Regions from separate parts of the Kitasatospora sp. NPDC088779 genome, predicted to be linked through region 2. Evidence: riboswitches for the same ligand, from Rfam matches in the RefSeq annotation. Region 2 holds a riboswitch; each other region holds the start of a gene.
What was found. Region 2 has a riboswitch for cyclic di-AMP ahead of AB0P03_RS28260 (transglycosylase family protein). Riboswitches for the same ligand answer to the same signal wherever they lie in the genome.

Region 1 (3,183 bases), on a different contig from region 2:
CGGCCAGGACGGCCTTCTCCACGCCCTTGCCGAAGTAGCGGTTCTTGTCACCGTCGCGCAGCTCGAGCGCCTCGAAGGCGCCGGTGGAGGCACCCGACGGGACAGCGGCACGGCCGGTGCTGCCGTCGTCGAGGCCGACCTCGACCTCGACCGTGGGGTTGCCACGCGAGTCGAGGATCTCACGGGCTACGACGACATCGATGGACGGCACGAGGCATCTCCTTGCGGAAGCAGGGTCCGGCTGACGTTGGGTGCTGCCGGCGGGACGATTGCGGAGTCGTTACGACCAGAGCCTAACCGCCCCGGCCCCCGGGGCCGCGCTGGCCTCGGTCCCGTCTCAGCGTGTGGCCCGGCTACCCGCCAGTAGTTCACCTGCTTGCCCGATCGAAGCGGGCGAATACGGGGGAATGCGGGCGAAGGGGGACAGGTCCCGTCCCCCTTCGCCCGCAGGGCGCGGGCCGTTCAGGGCCCGGGCCGCTCAGCCGAGGTGCAGCACCTGGCCGGGCATGATCAGGTTGGGGTTGCCGCCGACGGTGCCGCGGTTGCCGTCGTACACCGACTGCCAGCCGCCGGACACGCCCTGGGCGGCGGCGATCGTCGACAGCGTGTCGCCGGCCCTGACGGTGTAGTCGTGACCGCCCTGCGCGGCGGCGGGCTGCGCGGCCGGGGCGGACTGCGCGGGCTGCGCGGCGCGGGGCGCGTACTGCGGCTGGGCGGCGGGCTGGCCCGCGTACTGCTGGTAGACGCTCTGGTGGCTGGTCCAGTACCAGGCGCCGTTGTTCTGGTACCAGTACACCTTCGCGTCGGCGTCCCAGCCGGCCTTGCCGGAGAAGCCCTGGGTCTGCGGCTGCGTCTGCTGCGGGGCCTGCTGGACGGGCTGCTGGGCGGCCGGCTTCGGGGCGGCCTGCTTGACCGGCTGCTGGGCGGGCTTCGGGGCCTGCGCCTGCTGGGTCAACTTGGCGGCGGACTGCTTGGCGGGCTTGGCGTCCGTAGAGGTGTCCACGGAGGCCGGGGCGCCGCCCTTGCTCAGGCCGGCCTTCTGGGAGCAGACCGGCCAGGCGCCCGGGCCCTGCGAGGCCAGCACCTTCTCGGCGACCGAGATCTGCTGCGCCTTGCTGGCCTGGTTGGCCTGCGGGGCGTAGGAGGTGCCGCCGTACGCCTTCCAGGTGCTGGGCGTGAACTGCAGGCCGCCGGAGAAGCCGTTGCCGGTGTTGATGCTCCAGTTGCCGCCGCTCTCGCACTGGGCGACGGCGTCCCAGGTGGAGGCCGGGGCGGCGGAGGCGCCGGTGGCGGTGAGGAGCGGCATCGCGAGTCCGACGCCGGCCACACCGGCGACGGCGATGGCCTTCTCGGTCTGGGTGCGACGGCGGTGGCGGCCGGTTCCAACGAACAGCATGAAGAGGTCCCTCTCCGCACGCCTGCGAGGTGAGCTGTCGGGTTCGGACCGGGAGGTGGCCCGGCCGCCGAAAGCGGAAACGATTCCGCTCGGGCGGCTTCACCCCAAGCCGTCGGGGAACGGCAACAAACCTGGTTCCCCCGCCCCTGCCCAGGGTCTGGTCGATTTCCCGTGACGCGGCGGGCAGGATTCGGCGTTCCGCGCACGAGGTCCGCAGCTGCGAACTCCAGGGAGAGTAGACAGATCATCAGACCAATAACAAGCTCATATCACCGATATCACACACAAATTACGGCGCGTGGTCAATCGCCTACCAGCGGCGGCGGTATGTCCGGATTGATGCGGGTTCAGGCCTGGCTCCACGGGCCGCCGGAGACATGCCGTCAGCGTGTCGGGGCGTCGGTCGGCGTGACCGGCGGCGCGTGCGGAGAGCAGGTCTCCGGAGTGAATTCGACCGGGAGTTCCCGCAGGCCACGCATGATCAGGCCGCCCCTCCAGCGCAGGTTCTCCGGGTTTTCCGCGAGCCGCAGGTCCGGCAGCCGGGAAAGCAGCGTGGCCAGTGCGCTCCGCCCCTCCAGGCGGGCCAGCGGGGCGCCGATGCAGTAGTGGATCCCGTGGCCGAAACCCAGGTGCGGATTGTCCGTGCGGGCCAGGTCCAGGGTGTTCTCGTCCGCGAACCTGGCCGGATCGCGATCCGCCGCGGCCAGCACCACCAGCACCGGATCGCCCACCGGGATGTCCACCCCGCCGATCGACAGCGGCCGCGTCGCGAAACGCCACGTCGCCATCTCCACCGGCCCGTCGTAGCGCAGGAGTTCCTCGATCCCGGTCTCCAGCAGCGCCGTCTCGCCGCGCACCACCGACTCCTGCAGCAGCCTGCGCTGCTCCGGGTTGCGCAGCAGCGCGTACGTGCCGTTGCCGATCAGGTTGACGGTCGTCTCGAACCCCGCGAACAGGAGGATGAACGCCATCGCGGCGGCCTCGTTCTCGTTCAGGTGCTCGCCGTGGTCGCTCGCCCGGATCAGGCCCGAGATCAAGTCATCACCCGGATCCGCCCGCTTGCGGTGGATCAGCTCCAGCAGGTACGCCCGCATCCGCTTCACCGCCCGCCCCACGCCGCCGCGTTGGCCGCCGCCGTGCCGGATCATCATCCCGGCCCAGTCCCGGAAGTCGTCCTGGTCCTCGGCCGGCACGCCCAGCAGGTCGCAGATCGCGTAGATGGGGAGCGGGAACGCGAACTCGTGGATCAGGTCCGCCGAACCGCGCTGCGCGAAGCCGTCGATCAGCCGGTCCGTGAGCTGCTGCACCCGCGGCTCGAACTCCGCCACCCGGCGCGGCGTGAACGCCTTCGACACCAGCCGGCGCAGCCGGGTGTGGTCCGGCGGGTCGATGTTCAGCAGATGCGTCATCAAGTCCGCCTGGCGTTCCCCCGGAATTCCCACCCGCCCGGTGCGGTGCGCCTGCTCGCTGTGGTGCGCCGGGTTCTTCGACAGCCGGCCGTCCGCCAGCGCCTGCCGAGCGTCCGCGTAGCGGGTCACCAGCCAGGCCTCCACCCCGCTCGGCAGCGTCGTGCGGTGCACCGGGGCGTGCTCGCGCAACCAGGCGTAGGCGGGGTACGGATCGGTGGCGAACTCCCAGGTGAAGAGCTGCGGGGCGGCGGGATCGGGCTGCACTGGCATGCGTCGACCGTATCCGGTGGGTCGGGGCCGCACCGCCTCCGGCGGACGCGACCGGCGGGGCCGGATCGTCGACACCCGGCGGACGGCCCGCCAACGCTCCGTGGACGC
Region 2 (3,183 bases):
CGGTCGAGGCGATGGCGACCGCGGCGGTGGACGCGCTGCTGGAGGAGGTCGGCGGAAACGCGGTCCAGCGCGGGGAGTTCATGTTCCAGCCGGAGCTGGTCATGCGCGGGTCCACGGGGGCCTGCGCGCGCTGAGGACGGTCAACGGACGGGCCCCGGAGAGCAGTTGCTCTCCGGGGCCCGTTGTGTGCCGCCCGGGTGCCGGGTCAGCCGTCAGTTGTCGGCTGTCACCCGTCGGTCGTGCTCAGACCCGGCCGGCGAAGTCCGGCGCCCAATTGGCGACGGTCTGCAGGCGCACGCCCGAGCTCGGGTTGGCGGCCTCGACGTACTGGCCGCCGCCGATGTAGATCGCGACGTGGTAGACGCCGGAGTTCTGGCCGTTGTTGGACCAGAACAGCAGGTCGCCCGCCTGCAGGCTGTCCAGCGAGACGCGGGTGCTGGCGGCGGCCTGGTCGGCGGCGACGCGCGGGACGGAGACGCCCGCGGCGCGCAGCGCGGCCTGGGTCAGGCCGGAGCAGTCCCAGCCGCCGTTGCCGGTACCGCCGTAGACGTACGCCTGGCCGACCTTCGACTGGGCGAAGGAGACCGCGGCGGCCATGCTGCCGGTGGCGGCCGGGGTCTGAGCCGGGGTCTGAGCCTGGGCGGCCGGCTTGGAGGCCGGCTTGGTGGCCGGGGCCTGGGGCTGGGCGGCCGGCTTGGCGCTCGCGACAGCGCCGTTGGAGGTCTGGCCGGACTTCTGCGAGCGGTCGAACCAGGTGAAGTCCGAGCCGGACGTGGCCGACGAGCCGGAGCCGGACCGGTCGGCCTGAGCCGACTGCTGGGCCTGGCCGCCGTCCTTGAACGAGAGGCGCTGGCCCGGGTAGATGGAGTCCGGGCCCTCGGTCAGGGTGCCGCGGTTGAGTTCGTACAGCCGCTGCCAGCCGCCCTGGAGGTTGTGCTTGTCGGCGATCGAGGACAGCCAGTCGCCGGAGGCGACGGTGTAGTCGTCGGCCTGGGGCTGGGCGCTGTTCCGGGCCTGGCTCTGGCCCTTCTGGGCCGAGGTGCCGTTGGTGGAGTCGGCGGGGGCCTGCGCCTGGTCCTGGGCCGGTGCGGCCGGCTTGGCGGGCTTCGCGGCCGGGGCCGGGGTCTGGGTCTGCGCGGGCTTGGCGGCCGGGGCGGCCGGCTTCGCGGCGGGCTTGGTGGCGGTCGAACCGGCAGCCGAGCCGGTGGTCGAGCCGGCCGAGGTGTCGACGGCGGCCGGGGTGCCGCCCTTGGTCAGGCCGGCCTGGACCGAGCACACCGGCCAGGCGCCGGGGCCCTGCGAGGCGAGGACCTTCTCGGCGACGGCGATCTGCTGGTCCTTGGTGGCCTGGTTGGCCTGGGGGGCGTAGGCGGTGCCGCCGAAGGCGGCCCAGGTGCTGGAGGTGAACTGCAGTCCGCCGTAGAAGCCGTTGCCGGTGTTGATGCTCCAGTTGCCGGTGCTCTCGCACTGGGCGACCTTGTCCCAGGTGGCGACGGAGGCGGCGGAGGCCGTGCCGGAGGTGAGGCAGGGGATGGTGAGGCCGACGCCCGCGACGCCGACGGCGGCGATCACGCGTCGGGTACGACTGGACAGACGGGTGCCGTTGGTGGGCAGCATGAAGACGCAGTCCTCTCCCACGCCTGCGAGGTGAGCTGTCGGATTCGGGCTGGAGTTGCCCGGCCGCGCTGTGGGCGCGGCTTCACCCCTAGCCCTGGATCGTTCCGGGGAACGGTCCGGGGCGACTTACCTGTGGGTCCCCCGCTCCTGCCGTGGTGCGTTTTCGCGCTGCCAGGACATCCGACGGCAGGACTCGGCGTCGCGGATGAACTGGGTTCGTGTGGCCACGAACGGGGAGCACGTTAAGCAGACTTAAGTTCAAACTGCAAACACCTGTGACGCGCATCACGGTTTGGCGAGAACGGTCGTTCCCCTCGCTTGTCGCGATCGGAAATGACCGATTTCCGGCAACCCCGCGAAGGGTGCGCGCAACTGTCTGCGCTTCAGGAGGCAGGTGACGGTGGGTCGGGTCGCCCGGGGGCCCGCCCGTCGGGAGGGCGGCGTGTCCGCACTGTGGTCATCGGGGGATGCGTCGAGCGATGGTGAACAAATACGGATAGAACGGACATCACACCCATTCGTCCTTTAACTCCCTTACGGGACAAGCGGGAAGGGCCCGGAACGTAGCCGTTCCGGGCCCTTCACACGTACGGTGACCGCTACTACTGGCCGGCCGACTCCTCGGCGGCGGCGTGAGCGGCGTGAGCGGCGCGACCACCCCGGCCGGAGTGGTCGGCGTGGGTGCCCTCGGCGGCCTCCGCCGCCTCGGCCTCGGCCCGCGCCAGGGCCTCGGGGGAGGGCGCCGGCAGCGCGGCCAGGTAGGTGGAGGCGATCAGCTGGCCGACCGTCGGGTAGGCGCCCAGCGGCGCCGCGGACGGGCAGCCGGTCTCCTCGGCGGCCGTGGCGAGCAGCTCGGAGTCGGCCTCCGGCCCGATCACCAGCGGGGCCAGCGCCGGGCGCTGGGAGCCGGTCTCCTTGAGGTGGTTGACGGCCGCGGCGACCGAGCCCGGCACGTCGAGCGCGGCGGGCACGACCGGGACGGCCAGCCGGGCCGCCAGCAGGACACCGGTGATGCCGGCAGCGGCAGCGGCCTCCTCGCCGCCGACGGTGGTCAGCACGACGCCGTCCGCGGCGGTCGCGATGGCGAACAGCCGGGCCCGGTCGGCACGCGCCAGGCCGGCCTCGGACAGGCGCACGTGCACGGCCTCGGCGAGCAGCGGGTGCGGGCCGAGCACGTCGGTGACGGGGGCTCCGTACTCGGCGGCGAGGGCGTGGAGTTCGGTCAGGAATCCGTGCGGGCCGGGTACCAGCGGCACCAGGACCGGCGCGGGCAGGCCGGCCTCGGCGGCCATGGCCAGCAGTTCGGCGACGGTGCGGTCGTCGCTGTCGGCGCCCTGGGCGGCTTCGCCCGGGAGGTAGCCGACGGCGGTCTGGATGTCGCCCTGCTCGCTGCGGACGATCGACAGCAGCTCCTCGACGACCGAGCGGGACTCGGGCCCGGCGGTCGCGGGCACGGCGAGCACCAGGGCCGGGGATCCGGCCGGGATCTCGGGGCGCTCGGGGCGACGGTGGCGCCCCCGCGCACGGGAGCCTGGAGTGCGGACGGGCAGTGGCGCGCCCGGGATG
Region 3 (3,183 bases), on a different contig from region 2:
GTCGGCGACGGCTTCCGGCTCGGGGAAGTCGGGGTCCTTGCTGCCCATGATGACGAGCGAGGGGCAGCGCACGGCCGCGGTCCAGCCGACGGGCGCGGAGTCCCCGCTGACGTGTCCGCGGGTGGCGGTCTTGCGGCCGGGGGTGCGCATGGCGGCGACGAGTCCGGCCACGTACGGGTCGAAGTCGGCGGGCCTGGCGCCCGGGTAGGCCAGCTTGCGGTGGTAGAGGCCCCAGAAGGCGGGCGAGTGGACGGTCAGGAAGCCCATGACGCGGAGGGCGCCGCGCATGAGGGCGCCGGGCGGGGGGTTCTCGATGAAGGCGTCGATCAGGGCGATGCCGGCGACCCGCTCGGGGGCGTCGCCGGCGGCCTTGACGACCGTCGCGCCGGTGTAGGAGTTGCCGACCAGGACGGCGCGGTCGATGCCGAGGTGGTCGAGCAGGGCGAGGACGTCGGTGGCGATGGCGGCGGGGGAGTAGTCGTCCCAGATGATCGAGGATTCCCCGAAGCCGCGCAGGTCCATGGTGATGACCCGGCGGCCGGCGGCGGCCAGCAGCGGGCGGAGGTGCCGGTAGGCGGCGCGGGTGTCGAGCATTCCGGGGAGCAGCACGACGGGGGCGCCGTCGCCCTGTCGGGTGTCGTCGTAGGCGAGGCGGCCGCCGGTGACGTCGAGGTACTGGGTGGTGGGGGCGCTGGTGGCGTTCATGGTGGGCCTCCGGAGGGTTGCCGGTGCGGGGCTTCGGTGCTGCCGCCGATAGCCATAAAGCTAAGGCTAATAGCCTTAGCCGTCAAGCCCTCGCGCCCTGCGGAGCGGGGGAGGCCGGCGGGGGGTGCGCGGATGAAGGGTCGTTCGTTGACGTCCGATCACGTGAGGTGGCGTCAACGGTGCTCAAGGGGGTGCAGGGGTGTCCAAGGGGAACAAAACGCCCGTCGTGCCCCGGAGTGCCCCGCCCGTCTCCGGTCGTCCCGGGCGAACGGCTTGGAATCAGGGCCTCCTAGGATTAACGTTTGATAACGCAGCGCGGTCGTCAACGCCGTACCCAGACGGCACCGTGCGCCGTCGCCTAATCCCGCCGACCGGCCTCCGGGCAGGTCAGGGAGCCGGGGAACCACGTTCCTTGGGGTGAATCGGCGGGGCTCCGGCCCGGCCGTAGGAGACCTTCCTGCTCCGAACCCGTCAGCTAACCCGGTAGGCGCGAAGGAAGGAAAGGAGCGCGCCTCCGTGGCGTCGACGCACACTCCGGCACACCCGGCCGGCCTCGCAGCAGGTACCCGGCTCCTCGACCACCCCGGCCCGGACGGCCCCGAGTACGCGGGCCCGGAGGCCGAGACCAACCGGCACCGGATGCCGCGTCAGGTCCGTGGGGCCTCCCCGCTGCTCGGCGTCACCGCCGTCGCCGCCACCCTGGGCGCCACCGGCTTCGCCTCCGCCACCCCGGCCGCCGCCCCCGCCATCGAGACCCCGGACGAGACCCCGGTCGCCCTCTCCGCCGACCCCGGCCTCGCGCTCGCCGCCCGCATCCAGCTGCAGGCCGACAGCCAGCGCACCGCCGCCGAGGAGGACGCCCGCGTCCAGGCCGCGAAGGAGGCGGAGGCCAAGGCCGCCGCCAAGGAGGCCGAGGCCAAGCGGGCCGCCGAGGAAGCCGAGCGGGCCAAGGCCGCCGCCCTCACCCTGCCGGTGCGCGACTACCACCTCACCGCCCACTACGGCCAGAGCGCCCGCTACTGGGCCCACCTGCACACCGGCCTGGACTTCGCCGCCGACACCGGGACCCCCGTCTACGCGGTCGGCCAGGGCACCATCACCTCGGCCGGCTGGTCCGGCTCGTACGGCTACCGGATCGTCGAGACCCTGCCCGACGGCACCGAGATCTGGTACTGCCACCTCTCCTCGATCATCAAGGGCTCCGGCAAGGTCGGCTCCGGCCAGCAGATCGGCAAGGTCGGCGCCACCGGCAACGTCACCGGCGCGCACCTGCACGTGGAGGTCCGCCCCGGTGGCGGCGCCCCCGTCGACCCGGAGACCTGGTTCCAGCAGCGCGGCGTCAACCCCTGACGCACCCGCGAAGCCCCGGCCGCCGGAACCAGCAGCGCGGCCTCAACCCCTGACGCACCCGCGAAGCCCCGGCCGCCGGAACCAGAAGGCACCGCGGCCGGGGCTTCGCCGCGTCACTCCTGCGCCGGGTCTGCCGGCTCCGCCGGGTGCGCGTCGAACTCCTCCTGCGCCGGCCCCGCCAGCCCCTCCAGGCGGGCGTCGAACTCCTCCTGCGCCAGCCCGGCCAGGTACGCGTCGATCTCCTCCTGCCCCGGCTCCGGCGCGAGGTCCGGGAACTCCTCCACCAGCAGTCGTGGCAGCCCGGGCACCGTCCACTCCCCGTACAGGTCGAGCGCGGCTTCCACCGCCGCCTCCTCGAACGCTCCGAAGTCCCCGGCCAGTTCGTCCGGCATCGGCTGGCCCAGCGCGGTCAGCTCGGCCAGGTTGCGGTAGCTGCGCCGCATCAGGCCCTGCTCCAGCAGCCGGCGCGCGCCGTCGGTGGCCATGCCGACCGAGATCACCCGGGTCGGGCTCCAGCCCTGCTCGTCCACCTCGTCCAGCCAGCCGGTCTGCGCCAGTGCGGCGAACACGGCCAGCCGCTCCTCCTGCGCCAGCTCCCGGAAGCCGGTCAGCCACTCCCGCACCGCCTCCGGATCCGCGACGTCCGCCCCGTACGCGTGCAGCAGCAGCGCGTACAGCCGGGGCCAGGTCACCAGGTCGGCGCGGCGCAGCAGCCCGGCCGCGACCTCGCCCTGCCACTCGGCCTCGGCGTGCAGCCGCTCCTGGCGCTTGGCGTTGAGCCGCTTGGCGGCCCGCTGGTGGTCGGTCAGCAGCCGGACGGCGGCGCCGTACGCCAGCGGGTCCGCCTCCGGTTCGGGTTGGACGTACAGGTAGAGCCGCTCGTACAGCAGGTGCTCCACCGCGTTCGAGGTCAGTTCGGGCCAGCCGTCGTGCATCCTGCCCTCGCCCAGCTCCAGCAGGGCCAGCACCGCGCGCAGCGGCGCTTCGGCCACCGGGGCGCGGTCCTCTTCCGCCGCCCAGGCGAGCAGGTCGGAGGCCCTGGTGCGCGGGGCGAGCCGCAGGTCTTCGTCGTTCATAGCTCGAACGGTAACCGCTGGCCGGGGGTAGGGTCGGCTGCCATGGTCCCCG
Region 4 (3,183 bases), on a different contig from region 2:
GTGATCATGGCGCCACCGCGCGGGGTGCGGGTGCGGTTCAGCCGGACCGGCGAGACCGCGGACGAGCTGATCCGCCGTCTGGTGCGGGCCGAGCCGCAGGGTCGTCCGGTGGTGGTGGTGTCCACCGACCGGGAGGTCGCGGAGGGCGTGCGGAAGGCCGGCGCGCGCCCCGTGGCTTCCGTTCTGCTGCTGAACCGGCTGGCGCGGCCCTGACGGCTGCCGCGGCGGGATGAGGCCTGGTCAGCGCCCGGTTTGCGGCGGTGTGCACATCCAGTGAAGCCTGCGGGGGAAGTGGAGTTCACGCCTTCGGGGGAGTGGCAAAACCCGTGGATCTTCCCTAGGGTGTGGCGTCAAACCTATTTTCCGGATTCTCACCTGATCGGGTGAGGCCGATGGAAGAAGGAGCAATTCCCTTGGCCTCCCACCGCCGTCCCAAGCAGCCGAGCCGCGCCCGGGTCTCCGTGCTCACCGCTGCCGCGGCGACCGCGGTCGCCCTCTCCGCGCAGGTCGCCGCGCACGCCGCGCCCCAGCCGAGCAAGACCGACGTCAAGGCGCAGATCGACCAGCTCCAGCAGGATCAGGAGCAGGCGGCGGAGAAGTACAACGGCGCCAAGGAGCGGGCCGACCAGCTCCGCAAGCAGTCCGACCAGCTGCAGGACAAGGTGGCCCGCAGCCAGGACGAGATGACCCAGCTCCAGACCGGCCTGGCCGGCGTGGCGGGCGAGCAGTACCGCACCGGCGGCATCGACCCGTCCGTCCAGCTGATGCTCTCCTCGGACCCGTCGGGCTACCTGGAGAAGGCGTCCAGCGCCCAGCAGGCCAGCGCCAGCGAGTCGGAGGCGCTCAAGGGACTGCTGGACCAGCAGCGCCGGCTGGACCAGGAGAAGTCCGAGGCCGCCGCCGTCCTGGCCTCGCTCGACTCCACCACCAAGGACCTGAACCAGGCCAAGACGGACGTCAACCAGAAGCTGAAGGCCGCGCAGGACCTGCTGAACTCGCTCAGCGCCTCCGACCGCGCCGCGCTGCGGGCCCAGCAGCAGCAGGACGACCGCGCCTCGCGCGGCAGCGACCGTGCCGACCTCGGCAGCCTCCCGCAGGCCGGCGGCTACGCGGGCGTGGCCGTGGCCAAGGCGATGAGCAAGCAGGGCTCGCCGTACGTGTGGGGCGCCACCGGCTCGACCACCTTCGACTGCTCGGGCCTGATGGTCTGGGCGTACGGCCAGGCCGGCGTCTCGCTGCCGCGCACCTCGCAGGAGCAGGGCAACGTCGGCACCAAGGTCTCGCTGGACCAGGCCCAGCCGGGCGACCTGGTCATCTACGGCGCCGACCGGCACCACGTCGGGATGTACATCGGCAACGGCATGGTGGTGCACGCGCCGCACACCGGCGACGTGGTGAAGGTGATGAAGGTCGACGCGATGCCGATCAACACGATCCGCCGGGTCTGACGGCCCGACACGCCCGAAGGGCCCCGTCCGGGCCTGTGATCCACGCCACCCTCCGACCGGGGGTGGCGTTCGGGTTTTGTCCGCAGCGCGAGTCCCCGGTGAAGAGTGATCAGCTTTGCGTACGGCGGTGATCACTATGTGTCATATTCACAAAAGAACTTTGGTCTTCTTCCGTCTTTTTTCTGACAAGGATTTGAACGGATCACGGTTCAGTTACTAGGGTCGTGCCCCGAACCACCGCACTCCCGATCGCCCAGCCAGGGTGACGGCGGTGGTTTCCGTCGAGTTCGTGACGCAGCGGGGCGGGCCCAGTGCCTGCCCGACGGGGAGCCCAGCAGTCGGGGGTGCTGTCGAACGGAGCCGGGGAACCACGTTCCTCCGGGGTGAATCGGCGCCAGGTCGGCCGGTGGAACGGCCGTGAGGCGTCGTAGGGCACGCTTCCGGCCCGAACCCGTCAGCTCACCCGGTAGACGGCGTAGGAAGAAGGAGTCCGCCTTCGTGGCGTCCCATCGTCGTCCCAAGCCCGCCAGTCGCACCCGGGTCTCGATCCTGACCGGCTTCGCCGCGGCGGCCGTCGCGCTGTCCGCGCAGTCCGGCGCCCACGCCGACCCGCAGCCGACCAAGGACCAGGTCAAGGAGCAGGTCGACCAGCTCAACGAGCAGGCCGAGGTCGCGACCGAGAAGCTCAACGCCGCCCAGGAGAAGCAGCAGCAGCTGCAGAAGCAGGTCACCGACCTGCAGGACCAGGTGGCGCGGCAGCAGGGGCAGGTGACCGACCTCCAGGGCGGCCTGGCCGAGATCGCCGGCGAGCAGTACCGCAACGGCGGCATATCCCAGACCGTCCAGCTGATGTTCTCCGCCAGCCCGGACACCTTCCTGAGCCAGGCCGACACGCTGAACCAGGCCGGTGGCACCCAGAAGGGCCAGCTCAAGCAGCTCCAGGACGAGCAGCGCAAGCTCGACCAGGTGCGCTCCGAGGCCCAGGGCAAGCTCGCCGAGATGGAGACCACCACCCAGCAGCTGAAGAGCGCCAAGGACGAGGTCCAGGGCAAGCTCAAGGCCGCGCAGGACCTCTTCAACACCCTGTCCGAGCAGGAGCGCCAGGCGATCCGCGCGGCCGAGGAGAAGGCCGCCGCCGAGGCCAAGGCGAAGGCCGACGCCGCCGCGAAGGCCGCCCAGCAGCAGGCGGCGGCCCAGCAGGCCGCCGACCGCTCCTCCCGCGACAACAGCCGCACCGACCTGAGCGCGTCGCAGGCCCCCGCCGCGCCGGTCACCAAGCCGAGCGCCGGCAGCTCGCGCGGCGCCGCGGCGCTGTCCATCGCCGCCTCCAAGATCGGCAGCCCGTACGTCTACGGCGCCTCCGGCCCCGGCTCCTTCGACTGCTCGGGCCTGATGGTCTGGGCGTTCAACCAGGTCGACGTCTCGCTGCCGCGCACCTCGCAGGAGCAGGCCCACGCCGGTACCCGGATCGGCACCGACCTCTCCCAGGCCCAGCCCGGCGACCTGCTGATCTTCTACGGGGACGCCCACCACGTCGGCATCTACGCGGGCAACGGCCAGGTGCTGCACGCGCCCAAGCCGGGCGCGTCGGTCCGCTACGAGGCCGTCGGCAACATGCCGCTGACCTCCATCGTGCGGGTCTGATCCCCGCTCAGGCCCTCCCAGGCCCGGCCTTCCACCACGGAAGGCCGGGCCTGCGGCTTTTCCGGCGCATCGGACTGATGTCCGATTGCGG

Region 1: it holds a riboswitch for cyclic di-AMP, as region 2 does, so the genes downstream of both, AB0P03_RS20955 (transglycosylase family protein) here and AB0P03_RS28260 (transglycosylase family protein) in region 2, are expected to answer to the same signal.
Region 3: it holds a riboswitch for cyclic di-AMP, as region 2 does, so the genes downstream of both, AB0P03_RS08075 (M23 family metallopeptidase) here and AB0P03_RS28260 (transglycosylase family protein) in region 2, are expected to answer to the same signal.
Region 4: it holds a riboswitch for cyclic di-AMP, as region 2 does, so the genes downstream of both, AB0P03_RS13055 (NlpC/P60 family protein) here and AB0P03_RS28260 (transglycosylase family protein) in region 2, are expected to answer to the same signal.

What each region holds. Positions count from the first base shown of each region.
Region 1 is NZ_JBFBHW010000020.1:139,070-142,252, reverse strand. It holds gene eno (phosphopyruvate hydratase) at 1-211, opposite strand, end outside; gene AB0P03_RS20955 (transglycosylase family protein) at 479-1,396, opposite strand; cyclic di-AMP (ydaO/yuaA leader) riboswitch at 1,402-1,569, opposite strand; gene AB0P03_RS20950 (cytochrome P450) at 1,780-3,075, opposite strand.
Region 2 is NZ_JBFBHW010000036.1:14,388-17,570, reverse strand. It holds gene AB0P03_RS28265 (LacI family DNA-binding transcriptional regulator) at 1-134, shown strand, start outside; gene AB0P03_RS28260 (transglycosylase family protein) at 244-1,638, opposite strand; cyclic di-AMP (ydaO/yuaA leader) riboswitch at 1,625-1,785, opposite strand; gene AB0P03_RS28255 (hypothetical protein) at 2,220-3,183, opposite strand, start outside.
Region 3 is NZ_JBFBHW010000006.1:250,782-253,964, forward strand. It holds gene AB0P03_RS08070 (alpha/beta hydrolase) at 1-705, opposite strand, end outside; cyclic di-AMP (ydaO/yuaA leader) riboswitch at 1,051-1,209, shown strand; gene AB0P03_RS08075 (M23 family metallopeptidase) at 1,222-2,055, shown strand; gene AB0P03_RS08080 (hypothetical protein) at 2,169-3,131, opposite strand; gene AB0P03_RS08085 (GNAT family protein) at 3,174-3,183, shown strand, end outside.
Region 4 is NZ_JBFBHW010000011.1:119,900-123,082, reverse strand. It holds gene AB0P03_RS13065 (NYN domain-containing protein) at 1-213, shown strand, start outside; gene AB0P03_RS13060 (NlpC/P60 family protein) at 414-1,448, shown strand; cyclic di-AMP (ydaO/yuaA leader) riboswitch at 1,787-1,936, shown strand; gene AB0P03_RS13055 (NlpC/P60 family protein) at 1,947-3,092, shown strand.